Regions from separate parts of the Aquimarina sp. TRL1 genome, predicted to be linked through region 1. Evidence: riboswitches for the same ligand, from Rfam matches in the RefSeq annotation. Region 1 holds a riboswitch; the other holds the start of a gene.

Region 1 (7,651 bases):
GAGTCCTTGGAATCCATTGATCCAGTTCTGTCAAGGAAGTAATTTCAGATACAGCAGTTATTTGTGTGGCAGCTGTTGCTATATCTAACGCCCTTTTAGATGAGATGTCTAGGAGGGCTCCAGTGTCCGCATATCTGGAAATTGTTTTTCCGGTTGTTGTTTTTAGGTGAAAAACCGGACGATGTAATTGTTGCTGTAATCGCAGTGAAGTGATTTCCTGTACACTGTCTTTTTGAAAAATATGAAACGGAGATAGTAGTGTTCCTGTAATTCCTTTCTCTTGTAAGGAAATCCGTTCTTTTCCTGATAGTTTAGGAAAGCTTTGATACATCATAACAAAGCCTGATAAAAACCAGCAAAGAAATAAAACACAAAAAAAAGAACCTAACCAGTGGTGTATATTGATGATCAGTTTTTTCATTACATAGGAGTTTGTTTATGAAGAGAAAGTTATGCTCTTCCTTAAAATACAAAGACCAGTATTATTGCGATATACTGGTCTTTGATGTTATTTATTCTAAAAAGAATACGATAAACTTATCTTATAGTTGCGTTCCTGCCCCACAAAGTATTGATTGGCATATATAGCATCTGTAAAATATAATTCATCTGTGATATTATTGAGATTAAAAGCGATTCGTGCATTCTTTATTTCATAAAAAAGAGTCCCGTCTAATGTAGTATATGCGGGTAATTCATAGGTGTTATCTGAATTGGTGTAATTAGCAGAAGTATGGTTCATCCCGAATCCAATTCCCAATCCTTTGAATTTTGTAGTAGGTAATTTATAACTTACCCAGGCATTGGCGAGATGTTTTGGAGCAAAAGGAAGTTGATTTCCCTCTGGGGTGGTTTGCAATTCCCTATTATAATCACTGATAGACGCATCAGCAAATGCATATCCCGCTTTAATAAATAATCCATTAATAGGATGAGCTTGAATATCGAATTCTATCCCTTTAGAGTCCGCTTCACCAATCTGTCTGTAATCTTCAACACTTGTTTTTTCTACAATATTGTTTTTTAGCATGTAAAAGGCAGAGAAAGTGGCAGCAAGTACTTTGTTTTGATATTTAATTCCGGCTTCTGTCTGATATCCGGTTTCAGGATCAAAAACTTGTCCATTAGGAGCGATTCTTCGGGTTGGCTTAAAATAATCAGAATAAGAAGAGAATATACTAATATGTTTGGTTGGCTGATAAACTAATCCGGAACGAAGTGTAAAAGCAGTCGAAGGAATTTTTGTTTTTTCACCGTATTCCAAAACGTTTCTGTTATTATCGATTTCATCTCGGTAGTAGGTACCATTAAAAATGTCATACCTCATACCGATCATTACTTTTACCTTGGGAAGTAGGTGGATTAAATCCTGAATAAAGAAAGAATTGACAAATTCTTCTTTGACATCTACTCTTTTGTCTACAGCTTCAATATGTCCCTGGTTTAATATAGGGTTTTGAACTGCAATCGTGCTAAAAGTTCCTTCTCCGATAACCTCACCTCTAAATGTTTTTCGATCCAGATAACTAAGGCTATACCCAGCAACTGAGGTATGAGATATTTTTCCTGTTTTGAATGTATATGAAAGGTCTAGTTGATTTTGTAGTGTTTTGGTCGTATGATTAAAATAGAAAGGAAATGCTCTGGTGATAGAGTCTTTGGTCTCGTTTACTTCTAAAAATTCTGTCGAAAGATAATCAATATCATCGTCAGAATAAGAGAGGTGATTCGAAAGCTTTAGATCATCTGAAAAAGTGTGTGTGTATTTTAATTGATAATCAAAACGCTTGTGTCTCAGATAATCCTGAGGATCATTGTATCGGGTTTCAGGATCCATTCCTTTTATAAGAGATCCGTCTTCATCGACAGGAATTCCCGTATCGGTGTCATAAACATCATTATTTGCCTGAATATAAAATTCAAAAGCATCTTTTTGAGTAGGAGAGAACTCTAGCATAAGAGCCCCGTTATTGGTTTCTACTCCATAATCTCTCCAGCCATTTGTTCGGGTAATTCCAAAATCAGCTCTGTACTTTAATGTTTCACTAATCGGACCTCCAATACCAAAAGAAGCGTTATAGGTATCAAAACTTCCGTATGTAGCTGTAACATTTCCGGTTTGTTGATCCGTAGGTCTTTTTCGTACCAGATTAATGATTCCTCCTAGAGCAGAGTGTCCGTATAAGACTCCTGCGGGTCCTTTTAGTACTTCTATATAATCTACATTTGCCAAATTGGTAGAAGGGGCACTGGTAGATAGGTTATGACGTTCATCCCGTACTCCGTCAATTAATAAAACAAAGTTGTTAAACCCTCTTATTCTAAAAGTTTGAAATCCTCCGTACCGGTTGATTGGTCTAACTCCTGTCACACTTTTGACAGCATCTCCTAAATCGGTAACATTACGTTGTTCCATTACTTTAGGAGAGAGGGTATTAATTACGATAGGGTTGTCTAAGTTTTCAATATTTAATTTTCCGACTTTAGGGCGATTGTGTCGGTTTGTTGAATGACCAATTACTACCTGAGATAGAGAGGTTACACTTTTTTGTAAACTGATATTAAGTGTTTTTGAAGCAGATGAAATATTTGTTTGTAGTGTTTTATCCTCATAGCCAATAGCTGTAATTACTAATGAGATTTCTCCCGTAGGAACGGTGATCGAATAATAACCTTGTTGATTTGTAGCAGTACCTTTTTGAGCATTTAAAATACTGATAGAAACATTAGGGATTCCTTTAGACGAATCCACATCGGTAATCATTCCTTTTAGTGTTGCATTTTGTTGGGCATAGCCAATGAGGTGTAACAAGATCAATGCACCACATAACATAATTTTTTTCATTATTAAAAATTAAAGTTAGGTGGGAAAAGTTGTAGAAATAATAAGACTACCTATTTCTCTATTCATAGGAGCTTTGTTATATCTAACCCTTTACCCGAGAGTTAATACTGTTATGATGAGATATGGCAGGTCTCCTGACTTTACACTTTAGCTATCACCTTCCCATATTTAAATACAGTGGTTATATCGATAGTAATTTTTAGCATGTATTACAGTTGCGGGAACAGTTTTGGATTTGCACCAAATTCCCTTTTAATTTTTACTAAAGCGAAATATTTTTCACTTTATGTGTAAAAAACCATAAATCGGCTGCGAATATACTCGTTTTGTTTATATGAGCGAGAGGATAATCTCTTTTCTTTTTGTTAATGTAGTTTTAGGAAGTGTTTCTATATTGAAAGACAGGTTTTTATAAGTTTTGATAAGATGCTCATGTATTCGCATTGCTTCCTTGAAAGTTTGTGGACGTTGCGGATCATTTACATAAATTTCTTTCCAAGGAGGAAGTAGAAATACCGTATTTTTATAATATTTCTTATAAGGAAAATGTTGTAGATATCCCGGAATGAAATAAGATTGCGATGTCAGATAGGCGGTCATATCTGCGAGCCCTCTGTCTACAAAAGATATTTCATTAACAGGGGATTTTAATTCTTCTATCGTTTTTTGATAGATCAATTCTGCAAAACCGAGAATATCTCCCCAGGGAGTTTTATTTCCTTTTAGTTTTTGTTGATGCTGTATCACTTTCCGGGATAATTCAGAAAAGCAATGAATTCCTTCTTTCTGTAATTGAAGAAGTAAACTGCTTTTACCGGTACCGGGAGCTCCTGTTATAATATACCTTTTACTCACTAGGTTATAGGAAATAATGTAAACTACAAATTAAAACGACAAAAATAAGGGTTACTTTTTGATTTATGGCCGCTACCTTTTTTATTTCATAATCTTTAATATCTCTAGGATTAGTGCCGATATAGGGTTTATCTACTAATTGTCCGTGATAATAATTTGGTCCTCCAAAACGGCAATCTAATACGGCTGCAAGTGCTGCTTCAGGGTACCCTGCATTCGGACTGGAATGTTGTTTCCCATAGGTAATTACAAATGGAAGTTTATGTAGTTTAAACGACACCAGAAGAATTAAAAAAGCTGTTATCCTAGCGGGGATATAATTAACGACATCATCTGTATAGGCTGCAAATTTTCCAAACAAAAAATAACGTTCATTTTTATAACCAATCATGGAGTCCAGCGTATTGATCATTTTATAAGTCATGGCTCCGGGGATTCCCAAAATAGCATAGTAAAATAAAGGGGCAATAACTCCATCACTTAGGTTTTCGGACAAAGTCTCAAAAACGGCAGTTTTTATTTCTTGTGGAGAAAGTTTATCGGTTTGTCGACCAACAATCCATGAGAGTCGTTTTCGCCCTTCTTCCAGACTAGAAGCCAGTGCTCTGAAAACAGCCTTTCCTTCCTGAATCAAGCTCATATTGGCAATACTGTAGAAAACAAAAACCGCAATAAATGGATACTGTAATATCGGATAAGTACTCAAAAAAGATGCTGTAAAGAAAAAGAAAGCAAATACTCCGGTTGATAAGGTTATGGTAAGGAACATTCCTTTGAAAAAACGTGCCGGAGCGGTATTCAGGTTACGTTCTGCTTTATAGATCAAGGTTCCAAAGGTACGAATGGGGTGAGGAAGCCACCTGGGATCTCCTAATAATAAATCTAAGAGGTATCCGGCTATCAAGGGAATTATGAGGTATAACTTATCCACTGTCGTAATGCGTTAATGAGTAGTTGATTTTTGGAGGTATCCTGACTGGCAACTCTAAAATAGTGAGCATCCAATCCTTTAAAATTAGAAGCATCTCGTATAAGAATCTGATGCTTAAAAATTAAATATTCCTTTAGCGCTTTTACCTGCGGGGTATTCATCTTTACTAAAAAATAATTAGTTGAGGAAGGGTGTACAGAGAAACCATTGAGTTGCTGTATTTGCCTTTGTAAATCAAGACAGTTATCTAGTACATCAGATATGGGAGGGTACAAAGTATTGTAATTTGCATAGATGTACTTTCCTGCTTCAATTGCAATAGTATTGACGCTCCATGGCATTTTAACTTGTTCTATCTTGTTTTTTAAAGAAGAGGAACTAAGTAAATACCCTAATCGGATTCCTGGGATAGAGAATACCTTGGTCAAGGAGCGTACAATAATCAGATTATCATATTTTTCTATTAGCGATATACATGATTGTATAGATAGTGAAAAATCGATATAGGCTTCGTCAATGACGAAAGTAGTGGCAGGGTATTTTTCGAGAAGGGTTGCAATTTCTGCCGGAGTATTGCTATATCCGTCTGGATTATTAGGATTGCAGATGAAAGCAATTTCTTCATTGAAACTTTCCTGAAGAATAGCAGATCTTAGATAATGGCGTACGGTTACTTTATTTGCCTGGCATGCATCCTCATACTCAGAAAAAGTAGGGAATAGTATTGCAGCATGCATTCCGGAAAAAGCATTAGCTATCAGGTAAAATGCTTCTGTTGCTCCATTAGTAATGAGTACCTGGTCAGAAGCAACCTCATGGTGCTTTGCGATTATAGTTGCTAACTCATCTGCTCCTGGAGAAGGATAGTTTCCTATAGACGGAAGTTGAAGCGAGAGATAAGTTAATAAAGCTTTGGAGGTTCCAGCATGCCATACATTAGAACTAAAGTTTGCTTTAAAATTTATATTGTAACGATATCGGTCGTCCCCGTGCCCATAAATCATATCTCTACTTGCATTTCTTTTATAATATGATCAATATCCATTGTTTTCTCTAGTAAATCAGCTAATTTATCATAATTTTCCTGCTTGTATTCTTCATAATCAAATGCTACTTTTTCTTGAGAAAAATCCTGTAGTAGATCATCGATCACAATTTGGTTGTCCAAAATTCCATGAATGTATGTCCCCCAGCAATTATCTAGAATCACTCCTTCATGGGTTTGGTTGAGTTGGTTTAGAAAAGGAATACCTTTATCTGTAGTCGTATTTCCCATATGAATTTCATATCCTTTACAGGCTTCTTTATATTGTTTGAATGTAAACTCACATTGGGTCGTTACTTTTTCTCTGGTCAGCACTGTTTGGATAGGAAGTATTCCGAGACCGGGTATTGTTTTGATGCTACTCTCTACATGGTACGGATCTGTAATTACTGTTCCAAGCATCTGATATCCTCCACAAATCCCAATAATTTTTTTCCCGTTTTCATGTGCGAAAAGAATTTCTTTAGCCAGTGTTTTGTCTCGCATAAATTGTAAATCTCTGATCGTGTTCTTACTACCAGGAATAATGATAATATCTGCATTTTTAATCCCTTCAGGGGAGTCTGTATAATACAAATGTGTTCTGGGATCTTTCTCCAATACATTAAAATCTGTATAATTAGAAAGATAAGGAAGCAGCACAACCGCTATATTAATGGTTCCGTCTTTTGCCGTGGTATTTTTTTGAAGTAACCCTACAGAGTCCTCCTCTTCTATATAGATATCACTGGCATAGGGAACGATTCCGATAACGGGGATTCCTGTTAGTTTTTGAAGTATTTGTTTCCCTTCTTCGAAGAGTGAAATATCTCCTCTGAATTTATTGATTACAATACCTTTAACCAATTCTTTTTCCCAGGGTTCTAATAAAGCAATACTACCATATACACTGGCAAAAACACCTCCTTTGTCAATATCAGCAACCAGATATACATTGGCATTAGCCGCTTTGGCCATCCTCATATTCACAATATCCCTGTTTTTTAGGTTTAATTCACTAATGCTTCCAGCCCCTTCTAATACAATAGGAGAGTACATTTTTGCTAAGGATAGAAAAGCTGTCGTAGCTTCTGAGAATAATTGTTCTTTGTTATTGCCTAAAAAATACTCTTTAATGGTCTGATCTCCGATTGGTTTTCCATGCAGTACTACCTGTGAGGTATTAGAACCAGATGGTTTTAGTAATACGGGATTCATATTAGTAGAGCAAGGGATACCACAAGCTTCTGCCTGTACAGCCTGAGCACGTCCTATTTCCAGTCCTTCGGGAGTAGCATAGCTATTCAAAGACATGTTTTGAGCTTTGAAAGGGGCAGGAGTATATCCTCTGTTTTTTAGAACTCTGCATATTCCGGTAACTAATATACTTTTACCCACATCAGAGCCTGTACCCACAAACATAATAGGTCGTGATTTTTTCATGTATTTATTCCTGTACAGTTATACATATCATTTCTCTATACGATGGAAACAAAATATTTCCTGTTTAAAGAATTTCAAAATTAATTATTTTGAATTGTTATTTTACATTTTGAAAATATAATCCCGCAATAAAATAGGATCAGTTCGTTTTTGAGACGATATAATTTCCTCGATCATAGAAGGGTAGAAGCCTTAAGGAGAATTGTATAGAATATCTGATTGTTTGATTTGCTATTTCGTATAGATATACAGAAAAGTGTATCCGTTGCTCAATACGGATTAAGTTACTATAGCATTAGAAAGAAGATTGAGAGAACTGATTATTTGTGCAGGAATTAGTGTGTTCTTACAATGTTATTCTGCTTCATAAATCCGACTTTTCTAAATCGCATTCCCATCCAGGTATTATTGATGGATAGGTGATCCACCGGACGCAAATTATAATCGCCTAGCACGCCCCATCCGGTTTCTTTGGAAACTTGATAAGGTCCTTTTGTCGAATATTTTTTAGGATAAGCAAACCACAAAATGGCGTCACCTACTAATTTCGGGT
Region 2 (7,651 bases), 1.0 Mb from region 1:
CCACCTCCCAAGCCATCACATACATCGGCAAAACCGTCTTCATGAAATGCTCCTGTACTGTAGATTGATGTAATCATAGCTAGTATGATAGAGATTTCTTTTGAAAAAACAAAAGAAGAAGCATAGAAAACGGCAGCACTTAATCCTCCGATAATTCCCCCGATTAATGAGAAGTATCGGATGCTTTTTTTCTGATATTCCTTTTGATGATGTACCCAGGAAGGGCAAGGGATTCTTGTAAAAAACATAATAGCAGTTAGAAAAATATGAATCTCCTTTTTTATCATTTTTTAGGGATACGTTATAAGGAAATAAAAATAGTAAGTTTTAATTACAAGAAAAATTTCCAGAAAGGAACAAAAGTAATTATTAATAAGAATATCCCCATTACAATTCCTAGATAACTGTATTTGTATTGTTGTTTATAAGAAATAATGCCCATATACAGACTGAGAAGACCCATAGAAAAAGTGAGGATTTTATAGACATTATAAAAGATCGTGACAAGAGGAGGAGACTCAGGAGCTGTACTTTCTGTCGTAGCAGCTTGGTACGTTTCGTAGTTTACATAATGTATAAGATAAAAACCACAACAAGCTATTAAAACAGAAAGTACTCCTCTTGTCATTTATTATTGTTTTATCGTTTTACCACTTCATCACTGACAGCAGCATCTTCAAAACTAGCCATTTGGTTTAAAAATGAAACGGCAGATTGAATGATTGGTAAAGCAATTGCAGCCCCGGTTCCTTCTCCCAGGCGTAAACCAAGATTAAGAAGGGGGACCTTATCTAAAAACCGAAGCATTTTCTGATGTCCTTGCTCCCCGGAGTTATGGGCGAATATACAGTAATCAATTACTTTGGAGTGAATAGCCTGTGCAGCTAATAGTGCAGCAGTAACAATAAAACCATCAATGATGATTGTCATTTTTAACTGTGCTGCTTCTAAAATAGCACCTGTAATCATAGCAATTTCAAAACCGCCAAATGTGGCTAATGCTTCCATGGCGGATTTAGGGCTATAACTGTTATATACTTTAGAAAGAATATTAATTTTATTTAGGATGGCGGCTTCTTGCAATCCGGTTCCGGCACCGATACAATCTTCGATTGGAATTCCGGTATAATATGCCATTAATAAAGAAGCAGCAGATGTATTCCCAATACCCATTTCTCCAAAAGCAATAGTATTACAATCATTTGATTGATGCTCTTTGACGATGGTACTTCCTCTTTCGATGGCAGCATGTAATTGTTGAGGAGTCATAGCAGGTTGTTCCTGATAATTTTTGGTACCAAAATCAATTTTAGCATCGATAAGACCTTCCACATCCTTAAAATCAAAGTTTACTCCTGCATCCACAATACTTAAATTCATAGTATTCAGATTGCAGAAGGTGTTAATTGCAGCTCCTCCTTGTAGAAAGTTAAAAACCATTTGAGAAGTAACTTCTTGTGGGAATGGATTTACTTCTCCTTTGGCAGCAATGCCGTGATCTCCAGCAAAGACAATCATGGTTGGGTTTTGGATCGATGGTTCGAGTGTGTTTTGGATTAATCCAATCTGCTTTGCAATACACTCTAATGTTCCTAAAGCTCCTTTTGGTTTTGTTTTGTTGTCAATTTTGTGTTTTAATTTTCCTTCTAATTCATCATTAGAAATAGACGTTATATTAAAATTCATTTGTGGGGTTATGTTTAATGTAATTCAAATATAATATTCGTTTTTCAGAGTTTCTGTATTTTTCTTATGTATTAGAAAAACTTTTTATTGTTACGGGAATACCGGAAATCATTAAAATAGCCTTGTCTGATTTTTTTGCTATGTATTGGTTCATCCATCCCTGGAGTTCGGTGAATTGCCTTCCTACTTTCGTACTGGCATGAACTCCCATTCCTATTTCATTAGAAATAATAATAATAGTTGCATCTATAGCTATAAGTCTGTCGAATTCCTTTTTTGCTTCTTCCAGTGCTTTTTCCACATCATTATCCAGATCGACGAAAAAGTTCGTCAGCCATAATGTTACACAATCAATAACTACGACACTTTTTTCGACAATAACGGAAGCAATTTTTTTCTCTTCTTCGATAGAAGTCCATCGGTCATCTCTTTCTTTTTTATGCCTGTCGATACGTTGTTGATGATTTTGATCCCAGACTCTGGATGTAGCAAGATAGTAAGGTGATTCGGAGAGCTCTAGAGCAAGGTTTAGGGCATAATTGCTTTTTCCTGATCGTTCTCCTCCTGTTATATAGTACAACATTGAATATTGTTTTAGTGCTATACAAATCTATTAAGATTTATTAGTCTTTTTAAAAAATAGATGAGAATTTCGTAAAAAAATACTTTTTTTTAGGAGTTTAATTGCGAAAAACATGATACATTTGCTGCGATTTTTTTGGTTTTTTAATACAATACTAAGTATTAAAAATTAAAAGGGAATCAGGTGATTTGATTTTTAACATATCAATATTCCTGAGCTGTTCCCGCAACTGTAAACTCAGCCATCTATACAATTAAGTTATAGGGTACTTATTATTATAACTGCATAACCACTGTTAGGAATTTTCTTAATGGGAAGGAAAATAATAAGATGTAAGCCAGGAGACCTGCCAGAATTCATTTGTAAAGTCAAACTTTCGGGATAAAAGTTTGGGTATGGGTAAACTACATACTTTTTTTCCCTTTTTATTAATTTATGTATGAATACATTAAAAAAGAAAGCGTTTTATAGCATTGCATTGTGCGTGCTGGGAACTAGTGTTGTAATCTCTCAAGAGAGCGGAGAAGAAAAAGTAACAACACTAGATGAGGTGGTTATTTCTGATTCTAAATTTAAACTGAAGCGAATCCACAGTGGTAAGGTAATTACTAAAATTAGTAGTAAGGAGCTGGAAAACAGTAAAGGGCAATCAGTAGCAACAGTTCTAAATAGAGTGGCAGGAGTAGAGATTAATGGAAACAGAAGTGCAGGAGGAAGAGTGTTGGGATATTATATCCGGGGAGGAAGAAACAGACAGGTGATTGTAAGAATAGATGGTGTTACAGTTAGTGACCCTTCTACGATTTCGGGAGAATTTGATTTGAGATTGTTATCGACACAATCAATTAAAGAGATCGAAATTCTCAAGGGAGCTTCTAGTACTCTGTATGGATCGGGAGCTGCCACTGCAGTAATTAATATTACAACAAAATCAGCTTCTAAAAAATCGATAAGCGTTAATTTTGATTCCAGTATAGGGACAAACCAATCTCAGGAAGATCAGGAATATGATGTGGCAGAGTTTATTAATCGGGCTTCTGTTAATGGAATTGTGGGTAAGGTGTCGTATATAGCGAGTTTTAGCAACCGATTTTCTGATGGAATTTCGGCAGCAGAGAAGTTACCGGAGGATACTTCTGAGAGTACATTTGATAAAGATGCGTACTCTCGGTTTAATGTCGCAAGTAAAATAGGGTATCAATGGAATGACCGGTTTAAATTCCATGTTTTTGGAAATCTAGATCAGTTTAAGAATGCCTATGATGCAGGAGGAGGAGCAGATGCTGCGAATAACTCTTTTAGTCGTCAATTACGAGGAGGAAGTCATTGGGAATATCAGTATGCTAATGGAAATATAGTAGCAGAAAGTAACTACTCATTATTTAGACGAAGTTTTGCGTCAGGTTCCGGATATCGAATTTCTGATAGTCGTTCCTTTACCTTTGATGTGTATAATAAATATACTTTTGCCGATGACCTTCATACGGTTTTGGGAATCAACGGAGCCAATAACGATTATGAAGCGTTTCAGGGAGCTAATGAATTTTCTGAATTAACACAGATAATCAATGATGAAGCAGCTGATTTTGATATTTTAGATCCGTATGTAAATCTGGTATATACTTCTCCTTTTGGGATGACAATTAATGCAGGAGCTAGGTTAAATATTCATAGTGAATATGGAACACACCTGGTATATAGTATAAATCCTTCATATGCATATGCTATCGGAGAAGAAAATACAATAAAGGCACTGGCTTCTTATAGTACAGCTTATATTACACCTACTTTATTTCAGTTATTTTCTCCTTCTTATGGAAACAGGGAACTAAAACCGGAAGAGAATAATACAATAGAAGCAGGTTTAGAATGGGCTAAAAAGAAAAATATGCGTGTTAGTGTCGTTTATTTTAATAGAAAAGAGAAAGAATTTGTAGATTTTGTAGATACTGGGAATTTTGTGTTTCAATATCAAAATGTGGCAGATTCTTTTAATACGCAAGGAGTAGAAGTAGAAGTATTGACCAGAATACTGAAGGATCAGCTGACAATGACTGGGAATTTTACTTATACAGATCTGGATGACGAAATTTCTCAAACCAGAATTCCTGAAATAAAGTTTAATGTTGGTGTTGGATATCAAATAAGCCCTAAGACATATTCTAATATAAGTTATCAGTTTAATGGAAGAAGAGAAGATAACTTTTTTAACCTGGCAACTTTTGCTTCGGAACCTAGGACATTGTCTTCTTATGGAGTTTTAGATGCTGCTATAAATCATCAGTTACTGGATGTAATGACAGTCTATGCTTCTGTTGATAATATATTAAATGAAGAATATCAGGAGATTTATGGATTTAGTACGCTGGGACGAAATGTGCGAATAGGAATGAATCTCAAATTTTAATATATATAGCTGAATACTCCTGTTAACGACGTAAGAGTTATTATAGAAAAAGCCTGCAATTGCAGGCTTTTTCTATAATGGTGTATGACGTTTTATTTTATTCATTGATAAAATTAAGGTCAACATCTTCTTTGTACATTCTCTGATAAGAAGAGGTAAACATTTTAGTTTCTCCAATTGTAGAGAAATGTATTGCGTTTTGTTTAGCAGAGTTCGCAGGGACAGTACCATTAGTGATATGATCTAATGCACTTTTTAAGAAAGGCTCATTAACGTCTCCTAAAATTCCTAAATTAGCTAGACTCTCCGAAAATTCAAAATCAGGAGTAAGCCCGTTATCATAATCTGTAACTCCATTTTTATTAGCTGATTTTAAAACCAATGGCTGGATTGCATACGTATGATCTTTACTAGCACCTTCTCTTCCAAAATTATGAGAATCATAAAGTGTAATGGAGGCCTGATGTTTTCCGGTTGTATTTTCTCCGATATGAATGATATCGATATAGGGTTCTAGTCCGTTCATTACTAGTTCACTGGCTGAAGCAGTTCTGTCTGTAGCCAGAACGTATAACTTACTTAGATTTAAAGAGTTTAGAAGTGTACCGTTTCTGGTAGTATCCTGAAATCTGTTGATCAACCTTTCTGGATTCGTTGATTGAAAATGTGCGGTTAATTCACTATTCCATATTTCTTTAGAGAAAACTTCTCCTTTGAACTGACCTGTAATCATAGCAGATAGGTCAATTGCTGTTCGTACTGATCCACCTCCATTATATCTGAAATCTAAGACTAAATCCGTAATACCATCAGTCTTGAACTGACCAAAAGCATCATTTAATTGTTCATCATAATCTCCTGTAAAACCATTGTACATTAAATATCCGATTTTTTGCCCGTTATAATCAATAGTTTTAGCAATATAAACTGGGTTTTCTGCATATTCTACCTGGGTGAGAGCTACTGATTTGGTAGGAGTTAGATCACCGTGGGATACAAATCCTACAGTATATGAGTCTCGCCCGAAAATTTCTCCAAAATTCGAATTAACGGTTAGTTTTTCACCATCAATTGTAGCAAAAATATCTCCTCTTTTTATGCCTTTGTTTTCGGCATCTGTTCCAGGTAGAATATATCTCACATATCCAATCACATCATTAGAATTTGCAGCGGCGCGAATTAACCCAAAATCCATTCCGTTACTTTTAGAAACTCCACTAAAGTTTTGCTCTAACTTGATATAGTCATCAGTAAGAAAACTAAAGCGGTCTTTAGGGGTCGTAGATTTTAATTTTTCATAAAGAGCTTCAGGAGTAGCAAACGTACTAAAATATTTATTTTGATCATTTACAGAACTAAAACGATTATTGGCTAAGTCAGCTACATTTTCTTTATATAAATATACCTGATTCATTCCCTTCCATATAAAACGGTGAATATTTTGATGGGGATTGTTAATTTCATTATCTGTATTTGGAGTAGTGTTGTCATCATCTCCAGAACACGAAATCAATAAGGCATTAAAAGACAACAGTAGTAGTAGTAAGTTAAATTTTGTTTTCTTTTTCATATTAGTTTGTTTTAATTCACACATTCATTATATCAGGGGTAAAATAGAATTTTATTTTTAATCTTTGTACATTCTTTGATAATTTGGGGAAAACATTTTGCTATCGCCAATAATTTCTGGTATAGTATATATGTTTTTCTGAAATTTTCTTTTCCCGGTTATATGATTTATAGCCGCTTGAAGCAGTGGTTCATTCTCATCCCCCAGTTTACCTAAATTACTAAAATTTTCTTTAACCTCAATAGTGGGAGTAAAGCCATCAAAATAATCAGTGAAGCCTGCGGCGTTTATAGATTTTAATACTAATGGCTGAATTGCATAGGTATGAGAAGGGCTGGCTTCAGATCTGGAGAAGTTAGGAGCATCGTATAATGTAATAGAAGCCTGAAACTTTCCTCGTGTACTACTTCCTATGGTAATAACATTTATGTATGGGTTTAGACCATTTATAACAAGCTCACTGGCAGAGGCAGAGCTTCGGGTGGTGAGAATGTATACGGTATTTAATTGCAAAGAGTTAATAGGTTGTCCACTTCTGGTAGTATTGTCAAAAAGATTGGTCCCTCCGAATTGATCTTGTCGATCACTGTTCCATTCTTCGGTACTAAAAACTTTTCCGTTAAATTGTCCCGTGATCATACTGGATAAATCAATGGCCGAAGTAACAGAACCTCCACCGTTATATCTCAGATCCAGAACGAGGTCTGTAATTCCTTCGGATTTAAAACCATTAAAGATATTGTTTAACTGATTGTCAAAATCTCCGGTAAATGAATTATACATTAGGTAGCCTATCTTTTTTCCGGTTACAGTTATTGTTTTGGCAATAAAAATTGGGTTTTCCTGATATTGAGATTTGGATAAACTAACTGTTTCATTTGTAGGAGTGATTACATCATCAGTATAAGTTGCTAAGCCAATGGTATATGTATCTGGATCCAGCAGCTTTTTATAATTATTTTCGGTTAATTGTTCCCCGTCGATCGTATTAAATATCATTCCTCTGGTAATTCCTTTGTTTTTAGCATCAGTATCCGGAAGTACATAGCGAACATACCCAAAAAGGTTGCTGGGAGTATCCGGGTATCTTACGAGACCAAATTCCATTCCATTATTTTTAGAAATACCATCAAAGGCTTGTTCCAGTGCAATATAATCATCGACTAAAAAACTAAATTCATCCACGGAGGAAAGAAGCCCGTCGAAGAAATCTTCTGGAGTTTCTTTACTGGTCAGAAATTCCTGGAACTCTTGGGTAGAATCAAATCTGTTATCTGCCAGATCAGGAACATCAGCTTTATATAAATAAAAATAATTCATTCCTCTCCAGATAAAATTATTAATCTCTACAGTACTCGCTGATTGTGGTACGTCATCATTATCTTTGAAGCAACTATGAGTAGTA

Evidence for each region. Region 1 has a riboswitch for cobalamin ahead of HN014_RS19860 (TonB-dependent receptor). Riboswitches for the same ligand answer to the same signal wherever they lie in the genome.
Region 2: another riboswitch for cobalamin. It lies ahead of HN014_RS15635 (TonB-dependent siderophore receptor); the one in region 1 lies ahead of HN014_RS19860 (TonB-dependent receptor).

Annotation. Positions count from the first base shown of each region.
Region 1 covers NZ_CP053590.1:4,808,280-4,815,930, reverse strand. The annotation lists gene HN014_RS19865 (PepSY-associated TM helix domain-containing protein) at 1-421, opposite strand, end outside; gene HN014_RS19860 (TonB-dependent receptor) at 518-2,845, opposite strand; cobalamin riboswitch at 2,952-3,163, opposite strand; gene HN014_RS19855 (AAA family ATPase) at 3,176-3,700, opposite strand; gene cbiB (adenosylcobinamide-phosphate synthase CbiB) at 3,705-4,631, opposite strand; gene HN014_RS19845 (aminotransferase class I/II-fold pyridoxal phosphate-dependent enzyme) at 4,610-5,635, opposite strand; gene HN014_RS19840 (cobyric acid synthase) at 5,632-7,098, opposite strand; gene HN014_RS19835 (hypothetical protein) at 7,434-7,651, opposite strand, start outside.
Region 2 covers NZ_CP053590.1:3,793,981-3,801,631, forward strand. The annotation lists gene HN014_RS15615 (adenosylcobinamide-GDP ribazoletransferase) at 1-287, opposite strand, end outside; gene HN014_RS15620 (hypothetical protein) at 332-628, opposite strand; gene cobT (nicotinate-nucleotide--dimethylbenzimidazole phosphoribosyltransferase) at 640-1,686, opposite strand; gene HN014_RS15630 (bifunctional adenosylcobinamide kinase/adenosylcobinamide-phosphate guanylyltransferase) at 1,751-2,269, opposite strand; cobalamin riboswitch at 2,389-2,638, shown strand; gene HN014_RS15635 (TonB-dependent siderophore receptor) at 2,709-4,676, shown strand; gene HN014_RS15640 (S41 family peptidase) at 4,774-6,246, opposite strand; gene HN014_RS15645 (S41 family peptidase) at 6,304-7,651, opposite strand, start outside.